DNA from 3 places in the Halomonas sp. NyZ770 genome. Region 1 is predicted to be linked to each of the others. Evidence: riboswitches for the same ligand, from Rfam matches in the RefSeq annotation. Region 1 holds a riboswitch; each other region holds the start of a gene.
What was found. A riboswitch is a leader RNA that binds a small molecule or an ion and turns the genes downstream of it on or off. The one in region 1 is predicted to bind thiamine pyrophosphate.
Positions count from the first base shown of each region.

Region 2: another riboswitch for thiamine pyrophosphate. It lies ahead of thiM (hydroxyethylthiazole kinase); the one in region 1 lies ahead of LG409_RS05010 (sodium:solute symporter).
Region 3: another riboswitch for thiamine pyrophosphate. It lies ahead of tenA (thiaminase II); the one in region 1 lies ahead of LG409_RS05010 (sodium:solute symporter).

Region 1 is NZ_CP085143.1:1,053,574-1,059,756, forward strand. Features, by position in the region: gene LG409_RS04990 (zinc-binding metallopeptidase family protein) at 1-15, opposite strand, end outside; gene LG409_RS04995 (CoA-acylating methylmalonate-semialdehyde dehydrogenase) at 254-1,750, shown strand; gene LG409_RS05000 (hypothetical protein) at 1,817-2,506, opposite strand; gene LG409_RS05005 (peroxidase-related enzyme) at 2,683-3,270, shown strand; TPP riboswitch at 3,343-3,446, shown strand; gene LG409_RS05010 (sodium:solute symporter) at 3,436-4,809, shown strand; gene LG409_RS05015 (diguanylate cyclase domain-containing protein) at 4,893-6,183, shown strand, end outside.
Region 2 is NZ_CP085143.1:231,736-237,918, forward strand. Features, by position in the region: gene LG409_RS01115 (LysR family transcriptional regulator) at 87-1,007, opposite strand; gene thiE (thiamine phosphate synthase) at 1,004-1,618, opposite strand; gene thiM (hydroxyethylthiazole kinase) at 1,608-2,417, opposite strand; TPP riboswitch at 2,444-2,535, opposite strand; gene LG409_RS01130 (hypothetical protein) at 2,584-2,928, opposite strand; gene LG409_RS01135 (DUF2237 family protein) at 3,049-3,423, opposite strand; gene gloA (lactoylglutathione lyase) at 3,630-4,163, shown strand; gene LG409_RS01145 (DUF6164 family protein) at 4,165-4,530, shown strand; gene LG409_RS01150 (cupin domain-containing protein) at 4,511-5,203, opposite strand; partial or broken gene ampC (class C beta-lactamase) at 5,343-6,183, opposite strand, start outside.
Region 3 is NZ_CP085143.1:2,912,758-2,918,940, forward strand. Features, by position in the region: gene LG409_RS13540 (IS1182 family transposase) at 100-1,455, opposite strand; TPP riboswitch at 1,657-1,788, shown strand; gene tenA (thiaminase II) at 1,874-2,542, shown strand; gene thiC (phosphomethylpyrimidine synthase ThiC) at 2,568-4,484, shown strand; gene aztC (zinc ABC transporter substrate-binding protein AztC) at 4,617-5,549, shown strand; gene aztD (zinc metallochaperone AztD) at 5,600-6,183, shown strand, end outside.

The sequences.
Region 1 (6,183 bases):
GCTGAACGTTTGCATGGATGCCTCCTTGTGGAAAGCCACGTTATGCATCGTCGATAGTCAGGTCAGAAATAGTCATGTCAGGAAGGTGCTTTGTCAGCATAGCGAGGCTGCTTCCCGTAGGGAAAGGCTATTTCTCCATGGCCGTGAATTTAGCGTTATCGAGTGGCTAATTGACGTTTACGTCAACTTGCTGATATACCCTAGTGGCTCCTTATTCAAACCCATAACAAACACAACCACGAGGAACGTCTGTATGTCCGTTCGCCAGATTCCCATGTATATCGATGGTCAGCCGGTCGAGTCGCAAAGCCAGGAGTGGCGGGACGTCGTCAATCCGGCGACTCAGCAGGTCGTAGCCCGCGTGCCGTTCTGTACCCCTGAAGAGGTAGAGCGTGCCATTGCCAGTGCCAAAACCGCGTTCAAGGAGTGGCGCAAGGTGCCACTGGGCAAACGCATGCGCATCATGCTGAAGCTTCAGGCCCTGATTCGTGAGCACACCGCAGAGCTCGCCGCGCTGATCACCGAAGAGCATGGCAAGACGCTACCTGACGCGGAAGGTGAGGTTGGCCGCGGCCTGGAAGTGGTCGAGTACGCCTGTTCGATCACGTCTCTGCAACTGGGTGAGCTGGCCGAAAATGCGGCCAATGAGGTCGATGTGTACACCATGCATCAGCCGCTGGGCGTGGGCGCCGGGATCACTGCGTTCAACTTCCCCATCATGCTGCCCTGCTTCATGTTCCCGTTGGCCATTGCCACGGGCAATACGTTCGTTCTGAAGCCTTCCGAGCAGGACCCCAGCTCGACCATGCGGCTGGTGGAACTGGCCCATGAGGCGGGTATTCCGGCGGGCGTGCTCAACGTGGTGCATGGCGGGCCCGAGGTCGCCAACCAGATTGCCGACCACCAGGACATCAAGGCGCTGTCGTTCATTGGCTCTACCCATGTGGGGTCGCTGCTGTATGGCCGTGCGGCGGCTGCCGGTAAGCGCATGCAGTCCATGATGGGGGCCAAGAACCACTGCGTGGTGATGCCGGATGCCAACCGTAGTCAGGCCATCGACAGCCTTCTGGGGTCGGCTTTCGGGGCGGCAGGACAGCGCTGCATGGCCAATTCGGTGGTGGTGCTGGTAGGCAAGGCACAGGAGTGGCTGAGCGATATCGAAGCGGGCGCCCGCAGCATGAAGGTGGGCCCCGGTACTCAGCGGGATGCCGATTTGGGGCCGCTGGTGTCTCCTCAGGCCAAGGAGCGTGTCGAGCGCTTGATCACCGCCGGTGAAAAAGAGGGGGCAACGCTGCTGGTGGATGGCCGAGGCTATACGGTAGAAGGATACCCGGAGGGCAACTTTGTGGGGCCGACGCTGTTTGCCAACGTCACGCCGGAGATGACCATCTACCGTGAAGAAATATTTGGCCCGGTGCTATGCGTGGTGGGGGTCGAGACGCTGGACGACGCCATCGACTTCATCAACGCCAATCCGAACGGCAATGGCACGTCGATTTTTACCAACTCGGGCTGGGTGGCACGCCGATTCGAAACCGATATCGACGTTGGTCAGATCGGTATCAACGTGCCGATCCCGGTGCCGGTAGCTTATTTCAGCTTCACCGGCTCTCGGGCTTCCAAACTGGGGGATTTGGGCCCCAATGGTAAGCAGGCCATCGCGTTCTGGACACAAACCAAGACGGTGACTGCACGCTGGTTCGAGCCCGAGAACGTCTCCAGCGGGATCAATAGCACGATCGCTCTGTAGAAATCCGCTTGAAGAGTGGGTGACACGTCAGAAGTCTTCTTCCCGATGGAAGAAGACTTCTGTTATTCAAACGGGCTCGAACAGCGGCAGGCTGTCGCGCAGGAGCTGCTCGATAGGCTCAAGTTGGCTTTCATGCAGCACCAGAAGGTAGGGAGCATCTGGCTCATCGTTCAGCGGGGCCAGCAGGGCAAATTCGCCCTCTTCGAGATGGAACTCATGGATTTCGCGCAGGCCGTGGGGCGTTTCGCACTGAGAGCAGCGGTAAGTATCGTCTTCGCCATAGACCAGGCGATGATACATCTTGAACAGCGTGTAAAGCGCCAGCCCCCCTTCGAACGCTGGCCAGCGAGCAGGCGTTTCGCGGATATCCTCGTTCAGGGTCAGGCCTTCGGCTTCGGCACCTGCAATGGCGTCGGCCAGCGGCGCTGCCAGGATGGCGCTGCCATCGGCAGGTAGCGGTGCATTCTGTCGATTGGCCGCCGCAAAACGCGCAGCCGCGGCATGGAAATCTGCCAAACTGTTCAGGTGGAAATCAGCATGTTGCAGGTCTTCTGGCTCGAAGCCGCCGTTCTCCCAACCGTGAATCACCCGTAACGTGATTTGACCATGAGCGATAGGGCGAGCCAGCAATGTATGAAGCATGATGCGGATATGCAACTGGCGCTCATCCGTATCGTTTTCGAACGCACGGTAGGGGTCCGCGAACAATGCATGCAAACGCCCTGGCGTGTGCTCTCTTGCTTCAGAATAAGACATGGTGGTTTCCCTGTTCCAGACGCCGCTTGGCTCAACGCTGACGGCGCTTGTGAGATATGCTCAGCAAGAGTATGGCGAGCCTCAAGGTGTAATGAAAGCCTAAAGAGTTAGCATTTTGTTAACCATAAAGACGTATTGAAGATGACGGTCATCAACATAACAAGAAAGAGGTAAACATGTCTGCGTCATTAAGCCGATTTAATATCCCCGAGAGCCTGGACGACCTGCCTGACGACATTCGCAAGGCCATGTTGGCGGTGCAGGAAAAAGCCGGGTTCGTGCCCAATGTGTTTCTCATGCTGGCGCATCGCCCAGCGGAATTTCGCGCTTTCTTTGCCTACCACGATGCATTGATGGAGCGGGAATCCGACACCTTGACCAAGGCAGAAAAGGAAATGATCGTGGTCGCCACCAGCGCTCGCAATCGCTGCCTATACTGCGTCGTGGCGCATGGCGCGCTGGTACGCATCTACAGCAAAGACCCTCTGCTGGCCGACAACGTGGCCATCAACCACCGCACAGCGGGGCTGAGCGAGCGCCACCTGCGCATGCTCGATTTTGCGCTGCACAGCGCCATCGAGCTGGGGGAGTTGACGCCGCAGTGGCAAACCCGGTTGGCGGAAGTGGACTTTACCCTGGAAGACTGCTGGGACATCGGTGCCATCGCCGCCTTTTTTGGCATGTCGAATCGTTTGGTCACCCTGGCGGGAACCCCTCCTAATCCAGAGTTCTATCTCATGGGGCGCGTGCCGAAACCAGCCTAGGCCATGGTTCAGGACGCATTGTAACGCTTTACCAGGGTTCCCCTTTCAGTGAAGATACCGCCTTCATTCATTCACTGTCGCCAGGGGAGCCCATTGCGGGCTGAGAATGCGCGTCACGCAGACCCTGGAACCTGACCCGGTTAATACCGGCGGAGGAAGCGCGACATGCCGTACCTGACGTCTGCTGTGCTGGGCGCAGCGCTGTGCTGCTTTGCTTTTTTAGGCCTTCGGGCACGTTTTGGGGGAGGCTCGCTGGATGACTATGTCACGGCGCGCAACTCACAGACGGCAACCACCCTGGGGCTCTCTTTTCTGGCGTCGGGGATGGGGGCCTGGATTCTCTTCGCGCCTCCTGAAATCGGCGCGTTCGTGGGGCCGGTGGCTCTGTTGGGCTATGCCTTGGGGTCGGCGCTGCCCTTTCTGGTGCTGGGGCTCTACGGGCCCAGAATACGTCGGGCGCTGCCTGGCGGGCGCAGTATCGCCGAGTTCGCCGAGGTGTGTTACGGCAAAGGGGTCCGCCACTGTGTCACGCTGGCCTCCGTGGCGTACATGGGGTGTTTCCTGGCGGCTGAACTGACGGCCATCGGTGCCATTACCGCGCTACTGTCAGATGTTCCACCTGCCTGGGTCATCATTGGCGTAGCGCTGACGACCCTCGTCTATACTGTTCTGGGTGGCCTGCGAGCCAGTTTGGCCACCGACCGCTGGCAGGCTTGGCTACTGTTGATCCTGCTATGTGCCGTGGCGGGCGTAACGTTATGGCGCTTGCCTGCCATGCCCAGTGACGCGGCGTTGCCGGCCTTGCCCATGGGAACTTCGCTGAGCGTGGCATTGACACTGGTCATTGCCGTGACCGCAGCCAACCTGTTCCATCAGGGCTATTGGCAGCGGCTGTGGGCGGCTCAGGATAGCGCCAGTCTTGGCCGTGGGGCATGGCTGGGAGGCGGCATGACGGTGGCCGTGGTCATGGTCATCGGTGGAGTCGGCATGATGGCAGCGCTGAGCGGTGTGAACCTCGGCGAGCCGCCGATGCCCTTTTTTGCCCTGTTGGCAGAGGCTCCTGTCTGGATCACGCTACCGGCACTGGTGCTGGCCGTGACGCTGGTGACCTCCAGCGTGGATACGCTGCAAAACGGCATTGCGTCGCTGTGGGCAACGGGAGAGCAGCCACATGCCTTGAACAAGGCACGCTGGATCACGGTACTGCTGATGGTACCGGTGATTCTCATCGCCTTGCAGGGGCTGTCGGTGCTGAGACTGTTTCTGATTGCCGATTTGCTGTGTGCGGCCATCGTGGTGCCAGTGCTGCTGGGCCTGTGGCAGCGCATGACGCCACTGGCGGCCATCAGTGGTGGCGTAGCGGGCCTGGTGGGGGCGGTATTGCCGGGCTGGCTGGGTCAAGGCTCCTTGATGGCGGGCATCATGGCTGCCACGTTTCCTGGCAGTATTCCCACCCTCGGACCCTTCCTGGGAGCGCTGCTGCTCTCTAGTCTGGTCAGCGTCATCGTGGCCTGGAGTACCCCTGTGGGTAAGCGGTGACAAAAAAATCAAGGCGTTAGGCAGGCTCACAAGTTTCACGTTATGATGTTCAGGGGGTGTTAACGACATTAGGTGTAACGACCATGAGCCACCTGTTGCCATCGAATGAAGCGCTGCGTATTGCCGCCTTGCAAGAGCTGGCGTTGCTGGACACCCCCAATGAACCTGTATTCGACCGAGTCACTCGGTTGGTGACGGTCCTGCTGGGGGTCCCTCAATCTACCGTCACGCTGGTGGATACCGACCGCCAGTGGTTCAAGTCTCAGGTTGGGCTGGAACTTTCGGAAACGCCGCGCGACGTGGCGTTCTGTGCCTATACCGTGCTGGCGGAAGCGCCGCTGGTCGTCAACGATGCGCTTCAGGATCCGCGCTTCGCCAGCAACCCTTATGTCATCAAACCCGACGGCATACGCTTTTATGCCGGAATCCCTCTGAAAACCACCCAAGGTCTGGTATTGGGCTCCCTGTGTGCCATGGATTCGCGCCCTCGCGAACTGAGCCCCCAGGAGTTCACTGCGTTGCAAGACCTGGCCGATGTGGTGTCCGGTGAAATTCATTTGCGCGAGCGCTTGATACGGGAGGAGAAGCGTAATGCCAGTTTCAAACGTGACCTCACCGCGCTGCACAACAGCCTGGAACAGCAGATAGAGCGGCGTACCCGCGAGCTCAATCTGGTCATCGAGTCGGCCTACGACGCCTACCTGAGCATCGACGACCGTGGCCGGGTGCTGGACTGGAATCGCGCCGCACAGGCTATGTTCGGCTGGTCGCGCAAGGAGGCGTTGGCCCGCCCCATTACCGACCTGATGTTTCCTGCAGGCGTGCCCGGGCAGGACGATCCTTCACCCATCGAATGGAACGCCCGGCGTCGAGATGGTGGGCGCTTGCCGGTAGAGATTCGCCATCAGCGCTACGAACTCAATGGGCGTTGGCGACGCAGCCTGTTCATACACGACATCACCGAGCGCCAGCAGTTGGCACGCCTGCGTGACCAGGAGGCCAGGCAAGATGTCTTGACCGAGTTGCCCAACCGCCGAGCCCTCGACGAACGCTTGCCTGAGGCCATGGCGCGGGCTCGACGCAGTCTCGTACCGCTGGCGGTGCTGTTTCTCGACCTGGATGGGTTCAAGCGAATCAATGACCTGCACGGCCATGCCATGGGCGATGAGCTATTGCGAGACATCGCCAATCGCCTCAAAACCGCCGTGCGTGAAACGGACTTCGTGGCCCGTTGGGCAGGCGACGAGTTCGTCCTGGTGCTGGAGAATATAGAGCACGATGCCATCGCACCGCTGGCGCAGAAGTTGATCCAGCTCATTGAAATCCCCCTGTCCATAGGCGATACCGTGCTCAAGGTCAGCACCAGTATCGGTA
Region 2 (6,183 bases), 820 kb from region 1:
CTCTCGTGGTCGTCGGCATCCCCTCTGGATGCGATGACGCCACTTTACGACGACTGCCTGTCTGGATAATCCCTGCTTTTGGCACTTCACTGTTGCGCTGGGCGCGACAATCCCAGCGCCTTCTCCCAGGCGGGTGGGTCGCCCCAGGCAACCGTCAACTGGTCGATCAGGCGTGCCACTTTGGCAGGCAAAAACTGCCGGGCAGGATAGAGCGCGTGGATGTCCAGGTACGTGGGAGGTATCTCCTGCAATAGCGGCACCAGGCGGCCCTGGGCGATGCTTTCGGTCACCAGGAAGCTGGGCTGATGGGCGATGCCTAGCCCGGCTTCCGCGGCATGGGTCAGCATATCGCCGTTATTGCTCTCCAGCGGTCCGTCGACACTCAACCACTGCTGCCCCACGCGCCAGTCGCCGCTGTTCTGGCCGCTGCGATAGCGTAGGCAACGATGGTCGGCCAGCGCCTCCAGGCGGGTGGGAGTGCCGTGCTGTGCCAGGTAGTCAGGAGAGGCGCAGAACACCATCTGGCAGCGTGCCAGGCGCTTGGCCACCAGGCTGGAATCCGGCAGGCTGCCAATGCGAATGGCCAGGTCGTATCCCTCTTCGAGCAGGTCTACACGGCGGTCATTGAGGTCCAGGCGCACCTCCAGGTGGGGATGATCCCGCATGAAGCGAGCCACCTCGGGAGCCAGGTAGCGAGTGCCAAAGCTCATGGGCCCGTTGATGCGCAGTCGTCCGCTCACGCTTTGAAGGCCGCTACCCACTTCATTGGCAGCCTCCTCCAGAGCCAGCAGGATCGCCTGTGCGCGGGCCAGATAGCGCTCGCCTGCTTCCGTCAGGTGCAGCCGCCGGGTGGTGCGCTGTATCAGCCGCGCGCCCAGCGATTCCTCGAGCGCCATGACCCGGCGCGATAGCAAGGTGCGCGACAGGTCCAGGGCCTCCGCCGCCCGCGTGTAACTGCCCAACTCGGCCACCTTGACGAAGGCTGTCAGTTGGTCGAACTGGGTCATGACCTGAAGAACGCCTGGGCCGCCTGGCGTGGGTCAGGATGGCCGCAAATGGCCGAGATCACCGCGAGCCCGTGGGCACCGGCGGCTTTCACTTGGGCGGCGTGCTCGGCTTTCAAACCGCCGATGGCCACGCTGGGCAGCGGGCAGGCACTGGCCAGCTGGGCCAGCCCGGTAAAACCGATGGGCTGCGCGTGGTCCTGCTTGCTCCCGGTGGCAAACACAGGCCCCAGCCCCACGTAATCCAGCAGCGCCACGGGGGCACGCTGCAACTGCTCCAGGGTATTGATGGAGAGCCCGATGATCGCCTGCTCGCCCAGTACCTGGCGGGCCTGCATCACGTCCGTATCGCTCTGGCCAACGTGCAAGCCGTCGGCACCGCTGGCGTGCGCCACGCTCAGCCGGTCATTGATGATCAGCGGCACTCCGCTACCTGCCAGCACTTCCTTGAGACGCTTGGCCTGGGCAATCATAGCCTCGTCGCTGGCCTGCTTGTCACGTAGCTGGACCAGCGTGACGCCTCCTGCCACGGCGGCTTCCACGGTACGTTCCAGGCCCGTGGAGGCGCATAGCTGAGCATCCGTGACCAGGTAGAGCGTAAGATCAACCGACATGTAGGGTCTCCGAGTGAGGTAGTGCAGGCAGGTCATCTGCCGTGAGCGAGTACAGGGTATCCAGCAGCGCCACATAGAAACTGCCCGGCCCTTCGGCCTGCTGCCCGGCGCGACTGCCTGCCAGATTGAAATAGGTCAGGGCGCCGAGCGTGGCGGCCAGCGGGGCGTGACGGTTGGCCGCCACGAAGCCGGCGACCAGCGCGCTGAGCCCGCAGCCCAGGGTGGTTACTCGTGGCATCAGCGGGTGGCCGCCGGTCAAACGATACAGCGACTGGCCATCGGTGACGATATCGGTGGCCCCGGTCATGGCGACGACACAATGATACCGGCGCGCCAGGGTGATGGCCGCTTGGGTGGCATCGTCGGTGCTGACCGTGGCATCCACGCCCCGGCCTTGGTGGGCAAGGCCGCTCAGCGCCATGATTTCCGAAGCATTGGCACGAATCACACTGGGCTGGTAAGCCAGCAGGGACAGGCAGGTTTGCTGGCGCAGCCGCGTGGCACCCACGGCAACCGGGTCCAGCACCCAGGGCACCGCGTGGGCCTGGGCTGATTGGGCGGCCAGCTGCATGGCCTCGGCCCAAGGGGTAGAGAGCGTACCGATGTTGATCGAGAGCGCGCCCGCGATGGCGGTAAATTCCGCCACTTCTTCCTGGGCATGCAGCATGGCGGGGGAGGCCCCGGCGGCCAACAGCAGGTTGGCGGTACTGTTCATGGCAACGTAGTTGGTGATGCAGTGAACCAGCGGGGTCTGGTCACGCAGCGCGAGCAGCGTCTCGCGTGGGCTGGGTAGGGTCATGACTTCCTCCCGGCAGGGAGGTGGTGAATGGAAGCACCACGACTCCCTACGCCGGTGCTATCCGGTTCAGGTTCAAAGGGTGCTTCTCAGCCGCGTCGCGGCGCCCCTGTCGTAGGCGTACTATCCTCGGCCAGGCGGGATGTGTAAAGCCAATGGCGCGGAAAGATCAGCGAAACGCGATGCGCGTGCCGTAGGTCAGCATTTCATCGGGCGTCATGGCGCTGCCCGAGACGCCGATCATCTCGTCGCCACACTGGTCGGAACAGGTCAATACGCCGTGGGTCAGCCCAAGTTGCCCGAGGGTGTCGCGGATTTCGCCGGTGCCCAGAAACGTGCTGACTTGCCCCTGTGCATTGCTCAGGTCCGAGACGCCGTGGGCATGATGAAAGCGGACCTTGTAGATGCCATCCATCGAGACGACCTCCACGATGGGGGAAAAGCCGTTCTGTAGCGCGTTGGCCAACTGCTTCAACGTCAGGCGATCATCTAGCGTCATTTCAATGTCGGTCATGACACACTCCCAGGCTAACGATACGCTGAATGTACAGCTATAGAGATAGTAGTGTAGAAGAGCTGCATAGAAAATCCACTGCGACCAATGCCTGGGGAAGCGCTCCGCGCGCTGGCAGGCCTAGTGCACTGCATCCAGGGCGTGTTGTTGCAGTTTGATCAGCGGAATGATGTCCAGCGTGCGTGCATTGGTGCCTGACAGAATCACCGGCGGGGCCAGACCGACCTCTGCGGCTTCTGCCCAACGGTGGGCACACAGGCACCAGCGATCACCGGGCCGCAGGCCAGGAAAGCCGTACTCGGGGCGCGGGGTGACCAGGTCATTGCCCTGCGCGCGGGAAAACGCCAGGAACTCCTCGGTGACCATGGCACATACCGAATGAATGCCCACATCGTCGGTGCCGACCCGGCAAAAGCCATCACGATAAAACCCCGTCTTGGGCGAGTGACAGCAGGGGGTGAGCGGCTCACCCAGTACATTGAGATCACGTGACATGCGGCCTCCTCAGGCAGGGGCTAGAATTATCGCAGCGCCGCCCTCATACATGATCCAAGGGGCGGTAACGGCGGATTCGATGGGGTTCGCGTTAGCAGCAGCCTAAAGCCTTGTACATGGTATGGGCTTCGTCAAAGTATTTACGTACCAAAGTGCCTACTTGGGTACCAATTGCCAGATACATCACGCAGCAACAGGAGAAAGTCATGTCGTTTTCAGGTGAACAGCATCCCGGTGTTGCCCCTGCGGCTCCCCAGACCCAAGGGTTTCGGTTGAATCACACCATGCTGCGGGTCAAGGACCCGGAGCGCGCGCTGGCGTTCTATTCCCGCGTGTTTGGCATGCAGGTGCTGCGGCGGCTGGATTTCGAAGAGATGCAGTTCTCGCTCTATTTTCTGGCCAACGTGGAAGCCGACGACCAGGTGCCGGAGGACCAGAACGCTCGCACTGCCTGGACCTTCAGCCAGAAGGGTCTGCTGGAACTGACCCACAACTGGGGCACCGAAACCGAGCAGGACTTTGCCTACCACGACGGCAATGCCGAGCCCCAGGGGTTTGGCCACATCTGCTTCAGCGTGCCGGACCTGGAGGCCGCCCAGGCCTGGTTCGACGAGCACGATGTCACCTTCGTGAAGCGTGCCGACCAGGGCAAGATGAAAGACGTCATTTTCGTCAAGGACGCGGACGGCTACTGGATCGAAGTGATTCAGGCGGATCGCATGGCGGCATTGGGCGGCTAACATGGCACATCTGCTGTTCCGGTTGCGCCACGTGACCGATGAAGAGGCCATGGAAGTGCGCCAACTGCTGGATGAACACGGCTTCGACGTGTATGAAACCCAGGCGGGGTTTTTCCGCCTGGGGGTCGATGCCATCTGGCTGCGCAACCCGGACCAGCGAGATGACGCCGAGGCGCTGCTGGCGCAGTACCAGGTCGAACGCCAGGCCAGCGCGCGAAAGGCCCACCAGGAAGCGCTGGCCCGCAACGAAGCGCCGACCTGGGGGCGGCGTTTACGGGAGCAGCCGATTCAGATCGCGCTGGTGATGGTCGCCGTGATTCTGATCGCGCTGCTGACCCTGCTGCCGTTCATTGGGCTGGCGCGTTAGCCTGGCACACCGCATCCGTCAGGTGCCCGCGTTTCATGTACATCATGACGCCGTGTTCACCGGCCCGCAGCGATGGGGTGGCCCCAGGTGGGAAGCGGCACCAGCTGCCCTGCGGGTATTCGTTGCCCGCCTCGTAGAGCGAGCCTTCCAGTACCAGCAGTTCCAGCCCGCCCGGTAGCGCAGGGTAGTCGATGGTCACCTCATGCTCCCAACGTTCCAGGCTGACCCGCTCCTGCGCGTAGGTGTGCAGCATCTTGTAGCCGATGCCTGGCCGCCGGTCGGGCTGCCAGGGCAGGCGGTGGGCAGGAATGGCCAGCTGCAGCAGGTCGTTGTCATCGAATTGATGCAGTTTCACCAGAATCAGCGCACCCTCTTCGCCAATATGGGGCGTATGGCCAGTGCCAATGGGATTGCGCAGGTAGCTGCCCGCAGGGTAGCGGCCATGTTCGTCGGCAAACACGCCCTCCAGCACCAGAATCTCTTCACCGCCGCCATGGGTATGGTGGCTGAACTGGCTGTGCGGCGCGTAACGTACCAGGCTGGTGGCGCGGGCGACTTCCTCGCCAATCCGGTCCAGCATCATACGTTCCACGCCTGCACTGGGCGACGCGACCCAGTGATACTGCTCCGGCGTCATACAGGCAAAGTGGCTAAAATCGGCGTTCAGGCGCATGGGCTTGGCTCTTTGCAATGAGTGAGATGAGCAGGGAGAGGGGCTAGTCTCCTTTATCAGCGCTGCAAAACGCAATCTTCCCTCATGCTTGACCTCGTCATTTGCAAACAAACCGCCGCTCGAAAGCGGCGGTTTTTCATTACGGGGAGTCGGTCAGTGCACTGAGAATATGGTGAGCCGTCTCGATACGCGCCTGATTGGGGTAGTTGCGGTTTGCCAGCATCACCATGGCGATCTGCTCGCTGGGCACGAAGACCACATAGCCGCCGAAGCCATTGGTTGAGCCCGTCTTGTTGTAGTAGGCCGCTTGCCGAGGGGCTTGCGGTGGCGTGAGGCGATGTGCCGGGTTGGTCGCCAAAATCATCTCGAGCGAATTGCCTTCCAGCAGTGTCTCCAGGGTCACCGGGTAGTGATAGTGCTCCCAGCCCAGCCCAGGCCCTGGGTCATGGGGCCAACGTCGAAGTAGCCTGTGCGTGTCGTTGCCAAGGCGTCATCCAGCCGTTCCGTCGTGCCGCTGGCATTGGCCGGGTCTCGCATGTTCGCTTCCAGAAAGGTCAGCACGTCGGCGGCATTGGCTTTCAGCCCGTAGGCCTGGGCATCCAGCACGCCTGGATTCACCCGAATGGGCTCATCCTCCTTCGAGTAGCCATAGGCATAATGTGCCCGTTGCGCGTCGGGCACTTGAAAATGGATGTGTTCGAGCCCGAGCGGTATGAACAGCGCTTCTTCCATCAGCGTCTCGAAAGGGCTGCCCAAACGTTGCGCGGTGAGATAGCCCAGCAAACCGATGCTCGGATTGGAATACAGACGTTGTGCCCCTGGAGCCGATTCGGGTTGCCATTGGCGATAGTAATCGATCATTTGCTCTTCTGATTGCACCGAGTCCGGAAACTGCAGCGGAAGCTCGCCTGCCGTGTAGGTGCCCAGTTCCAGCAGGGTGATCTCATCGAAGGCACTGCCTTCAAGGGCTGGCCAGTAGC
Region 3 (6,183 bases), 1.9 Mb from region 1:
GTTGGTGTTGGTGCTGTTGTGTGGCTCTTAACCTGCCCCTCAGCTTCTGCAAGGCGGTTCTGACGCCTTGCCTGCTGGCCGGTTGGGCGCGGCGAGCCCTCAGCCCGCCGTCAACCGGTGCATCCGCTTGATATTCCACGCCATGGTGGCCAATCGCCACTCGCCGCTGACCTTATCCAGTCCGCGTAGCGAGAACTGCCGGAACCCCATCACGTGTTTGATGATCCCGAAGACCGGCTCCACGGTATGTTTGCGCAATGCGTAGAGCGCTCGGCCCGCCTGCGTCTTCAAGCGGTGTGCCATCTGTTCGACGGGGTCCTCGCTCTCCGGGGCAGGCGGATCCGCGGCGAAACGTTCAAAGACCGGAAGGTGATGGACGTCTCGCTTCATCGCCAACAGCGGTTCGATACCATGGTCATGGCAGGCCTGGATATTGCTGGCACTGAAGTAGCCGGTATCACCCAGCAGGTGGTCAGGTTTTCCCAGCGTTTCCGGGTAACCTTGCCAGGCCGTCAGTAGCGGCATGACTTGCTGCTTGTCATTGGTCGCCTGCGTGACGTGGACATGGGTCACCAGCAGACTCTCGGTATCAACCGCGGCTTGGGCGTTGTAGCACTGATCAAACCCCTTGCCGGTGACCGGCATGATGCGCGACTGCGGGTCGGTGAAATTGATCTGATCCTTGTCACGCGGGCCACCAGTGGGCGGTTCGGGGTCACGCCCACGGGGCTTCTTGCCGGCCTTGCGCTGCGCCTCCCGCCGCGCCACCTTTTCCTGATAGGCGGCTTGCTCGGTGGCGTCCCGCTCCTCGGCGCGCGCCTCGATCTTGGCCTTCGCCTCAGCGATGGCCGCCAGGCGGGCTTCACGGCGGGCAATCTCGGCGGGGATATCCATGCCGTCGGCCGCGTCCTCCTTGTCCGCCGACTCGGCCCGCTCGGTCAGCGCTTTCACCTCTGCCCTGAACTGTGCCTCCAGCTTCTTGGCATGGCCATACGACAACGCCTTGTGCTTGCTGGCGTTGGCCTTGAGCTTGGTGCCGTCCAGGGCGATGGTGCCAAGCTTGAGCAGCTTCATCTCGCGGGCCAGCAGCAGCACCTGTACGAACAACTGTTCCAGTTCCGGCAGAAAGCGGCGGCGAAAGGTGGCCAGCGTGTCATGGTCGGGATGGGTATTGGCGGCCAGGTAGCGGAACGCCACCGAGTCATAGGTGGCACGCTCGATCTTGCGGCTGGAGACCACCCCGGTGGCGTAGCCGTAGATCAGCAGGCTCAGTAGCACCGCCGGGTGATGTGCCTTGGAACCCCGCCCCATGTAACGCCGGGTCAACGTCGAGAGGTCCAGTTGTTCGACAACATCGACAACGAACCGCGCCAGGTGACCATCGGGCAACCACTCGTCTACCGAAGGCGGCAGCAGGTAATCGGTCTGGCGATCCACAGGGATGAAGCGGCTCATGGCGATCTTCTCAGCTCGGCGATGACGGTGGTCAGTATCTCACGGTGCAACGGAAAGACCGACAGGCTGCTAGGCAATGGATTTGCAGGTGTCAGAAGCCTATTGGGTTAGTGAAGGGCAATTATGCTTCCATGAAGCCTGTGGTCGATCAAGTTAACGCCCCCTTGCATCTCCCCCACTCGCCTCCTACACTGCGCTGAATACTGCTTGACGGGGTGCCGGTGGAACCGGCTGAGATCGCTATACGGCTGGCTGCTACAGCAAGTCGTCACGGCGGGGCCCGTTGAACCTGATCCGGCTAGTACCGGCGTAGGAATCAAGCGGTGGTTGGGGTGCGCCGTGTTCACCTGATTCCTTGCCCCAACTCACTCTCCCTTCGCCCGTGCGCCGGTTCGCTGTACCACCGGAGGCATCTAATATGGGCTACCGCTTTACCGATCTCACTACCGCTTGCCAAGCCGATTGGCGCGCTTACATCGAGCACGATTTCGTGCGCCAATTGGGCAACGCCACGCTGCCTGAGTCGTCGTTTCGCCACTACCTGAAGCAGGATTACCTGTTCTTGATCCACTTCGCCCGCGCCTACGCGCTGGCCGCTTACAAAAGCCCCACCCTGGCGGATTTGCGCCAGGCCCACGAGGGCCTGAAAGCCATCGTGGATGTGGAGCTGGGCCTGCACGTGGGCTTTTGCCAAGAGTGGGGCATCAGCGAGCAGGAGCTTGCCGAACTCCCCGAAGCCCGCGCCACGCTGGCCTACACCCGCTATGTGTTGGATACCGGCAATCGCGGCGACCTGCTCGATCTGCACGTGGCGCTGGCCCCGTGCCTCGTCGGCTACGGCGAAATCGCCAACTGGCTAAACGCGCAACCCTCTACGCTGCGCGGCGCGCAAAACCCCTTCGATGCCTGGATCGCCATGTACGAAGGCGAGGAGTTCCAGGCCGCCATGCAGGCAGAGCTTGCGTGGCTCGATACCCGCCTGGCGGATGTCACCCCTGCCCGTTTTGCTGAGCTGAGCAAGATCTTCCGCGATGCCACCCGCCTGGAAATCGACTTCTGGCAGATGGGCTTAGACCTTTCTGAATAACCTCCTACAACACAGAGCAACCGTCATGACTAAGACCGTCAAAAGCAAAACCGCGCACTTTTTAGCCGAAACCGCCCAGGTCGATGCCGCCGCAGTGGCCCCACTGCCCGGCTCTCGCAAGGTGTACGTGGAAGGCTCACGGCCGGATATTCGCGTGCCGTTTCGGGAAATCACCCTCTCGCCCACCAAAACCAGCGGCGTGGATGAACAGAACCCGCCGCTGCTGGTGTACGACACCTCCGGCCCCTACACCGACCCCAACGCCCGCATCGATTTGCGCCAGGGCCTGCCGGAGCTGCGCCGGGCCTGGATCGAAGAGCGCAACGACACCGAGTTTCTGGATGGCCCGACTTCGGAATACGGTAATCGCCGCGCCAACGACCCCACCCTTGCCCAGCTGCGCTTTGATTTGACCCGCACCCCGCGCCGGGCGAAAGCGGGCAAGAACGTGACCCAGCTGCACTACGCCCGCCAAGGCATCATCACGCCGGAAATGGAGTTTATCGCCCTGCGGGAAAACCAGCGCCGCCAGGCGTTGGGTACGGCAGAGGTAGAGCGCATTCTGGGCCATCAGCATGCGGGCCAGAGCTTCGGCGCCAGCTTGCCCAAGGAGATCACGCCGGAGTTCGTGCGCGATGAGGTGGCCCGTGGCCGGGCGATCATTCCCAACAACATCAACCACCCGGAAAGCGAGCCGATGATCATTGGCCGCAACTTCCTGGTGAAGATCAACGGTAACCTGGGCAACTCGGCGGTTACCTCTTCCATCGAAGAGGAAGTGGACAAGATGACCTGGGGCATCCGCTGGGGTGCGGATACCATCATGGACCTCTCCACCGGCCAGAACATCCATGAAACCCGCGAGTGGATCATCCGCAACTCGCCGGTGCCGATTGGCACGGTGCCCATCTATCAGGCGCTGGAGAAGGTCAACGGCATTGCCGAAAACCTCACCTGGGAGATCTTCCGCGATACGCTGATCGAGCAGGCGGAACAGGGGGTGGATTACTTCACCATTCACGCGGGGGTGCTGCTGCGCTACGTGCCGCTCACCGCCAACCGCGTCACCGGCATCGTCAGCCGTGGCGGTTCCATCATGGCGAAGTGGTGCCTGTATCACCATCAGGAGAGCTTCTTGTACACCCACTTCGAGGAGATCTGCGAGATCTGCAAGCAGTACGATGTGGCGTTTTCGCTGGGCGACGGCCTGCGCCCCGGCTCCATTGCCGATGCCAACGATGAAGCGCAGTTCGCTGAACTTGAAACACTGGGTGAACTGACCAAAATTGCCTGGAAGCACGACGTACAGGTGATGATCGAAGGCCCCGGCCACGTGCCCATGCACCTGGTGAAAGAGAACATGGACAAGCAGCTGGAGTACTGCGACGAAGCGCCCTTCTATACCCTCGGCCCGCTGGTGACGGATATCGCCCCCGGCTACGACCACATTACCTCTGGCATTGGGGCGGCGATGATTGGATGGTTTGGTTGCGCCATGCTCTGCTACGTGACGCCGAAAGAGCACCTGGGCCTGCCCAACAAGGATGACGTGAAAACCGGCATCATCACCTACAAGATTGCTGCCCACGCGGCGGATTTGGCCAAGGGCCACCCGGCGTCGCAGCGGCGCGATAACGCCCTTTCCAAGGCGCGCTTCGAGTTCCGCTGGGAAGACCAGTTCAACCTGGGCCTGGACCCGGATACCGCTCGAGAATTCCACGATGAAACCCTGCCGAAGGATTCCGCCAAGGTGGCCCACTTCTGCTCCATGTGCGGGCCGAAGTTCTGCTCGATGAAGATCAGCCAGGAAGTGCGCGACACCTACCGCGACCGCACCCCGGAAAATGCCAGCGAAAGCGACGCCGAGGCGGTGAAGCGCGGCATGCAGGAGCAGGCGGAGAAATTCCGCCGGGAAGGCAGCGAGCTGTACCAGGAGGTGTGACCGCTCTCCCCCCGCCTGCGGGCGGGGGGAGCAACCCACTGGATGTTCGGCCCCTTTGATGTTCGGCTTCTTTGATGTTCGGCCCCTTTATTGTTATGTTATAACATATATACTCAATCAAGGAGCCTCACCGTGGGTCTGTTGAAACGCGTACCTTCTCTGCTGGCGGCGGGCATGATGGCGCTGGGTAGCCTGAACGCCATGGCCGATGAGCCCGCCCTGAACGTGGTGGCCTCGTTCTCGATCATCGAAGACCTGGCCCGCCAGGTCGGTGGTGAACGCATCGCGCTGACCAGCATCGTGGGCGCCAACGACGACGCCCACGTTTACGAGCCCACCCCCGCCGACGTTCGCCAGGTGGCGCAGGCAGACGTGGTGCTCATCAATGGCCTGATGTTCGAGGGCTTTCTTACCCGCCTGATCGAGGCCAGCGGTACCGAAGCCAGCGTGGTCACCGTCTCGGAGCACGCGGTGCATCTCGAAGACCCCATGGGCGGGCACTACCACTTTTATGGCGACCGGGCGGTGTTCCATGAAGCGCCCTACGACCCACACGCGTGGCAGTCGGTGCCCAATGCCAGAGCGTATGTCGTGCGCATTGCCGACGCCTTCTGCGAGGCGGATCCGGAAGGCTGTGACGCCTACCGCACCAACCAGCAGCGCTACGAACAGGACCTGGAAGCGCTGGAGCAGGAAATCCATGAGCGCATCGCCAGGATTCCCGAATCCCGGCGTACCGTGGTGGTGGCACACCATGCCTTTCGCTACTTCGAAGAGGCCTACGGTGTGCGCTTTCTGGCCCCACACGGGGTCTCCACCGAGTCCGAAGCCACGGCCGCCCATGTGGCGCAGCTGATCGATGCCATCGAGCAGCAGAGCGCCGTGGCGGTATTTGCCGAAAACATTTCCAACCCTCGGCTGGTCGAGCAAATCGCTCAGGAGGCCGGCCTGTCGCTCAGCGGCACCCTCTACTCGGACGCGCTGTCGCGGGACGATGGCCCGGCGGCCAGCTACCTCGACATGATGCGCCATAACGTCTACACCCTGGTGACGGCGCTGCAGTAGCCACCCAGGTGATTAACCACGCCCCTTCTGGGCTCAAGGAGAGAGAAACGATGACCCCGATGTTTGTAGGCAAAGCGTTGACCGCGCTCGCTTTCGCGGTAGGCAGTGCCGCCGTGCAGGCCCACGACCACTCCCATAGCCATAGCCACAGCCATGGCGACGATGAAAACGTCACGGCCTGGCGGCTGGTGGTCGCCGACCAGCAGGATGCCGTGGTCCACGTCATCGACGCCACGGAGAAGTCGCTGCTGGACACCTTCGAGCTGGAAGGCCCGGCGGCGCTGCATCGCACCCGTAGCGGCGAGGCGGTATTTGCCGTGCAAGGGGCAGCAAACACGGTGTCGGTGATCAATACCGGCATCGCTTTCCATGACCACGGCGACCACGCCGATATCGAGGTGGCCGCCCCGGCGCTGCTGAGCACGGTTCTGGAAGGAGAGCGCCCCGCCCACTTCGTCGAGCGCCAGGGCTACATTGCCCAGTGGTTCGATGGTGAAGACGAAGCCCGCCTGTTCACCGAAAGCAGCCTGTTGGCAGAGTCCCCCGAGGTCCGTACGGTGCCGGTGGAGGCGGCGCACCACGGGGTGGCCGTGCCTTTCCACCAGCATGCGGTAGTGACGGTGGTCAACCCGGA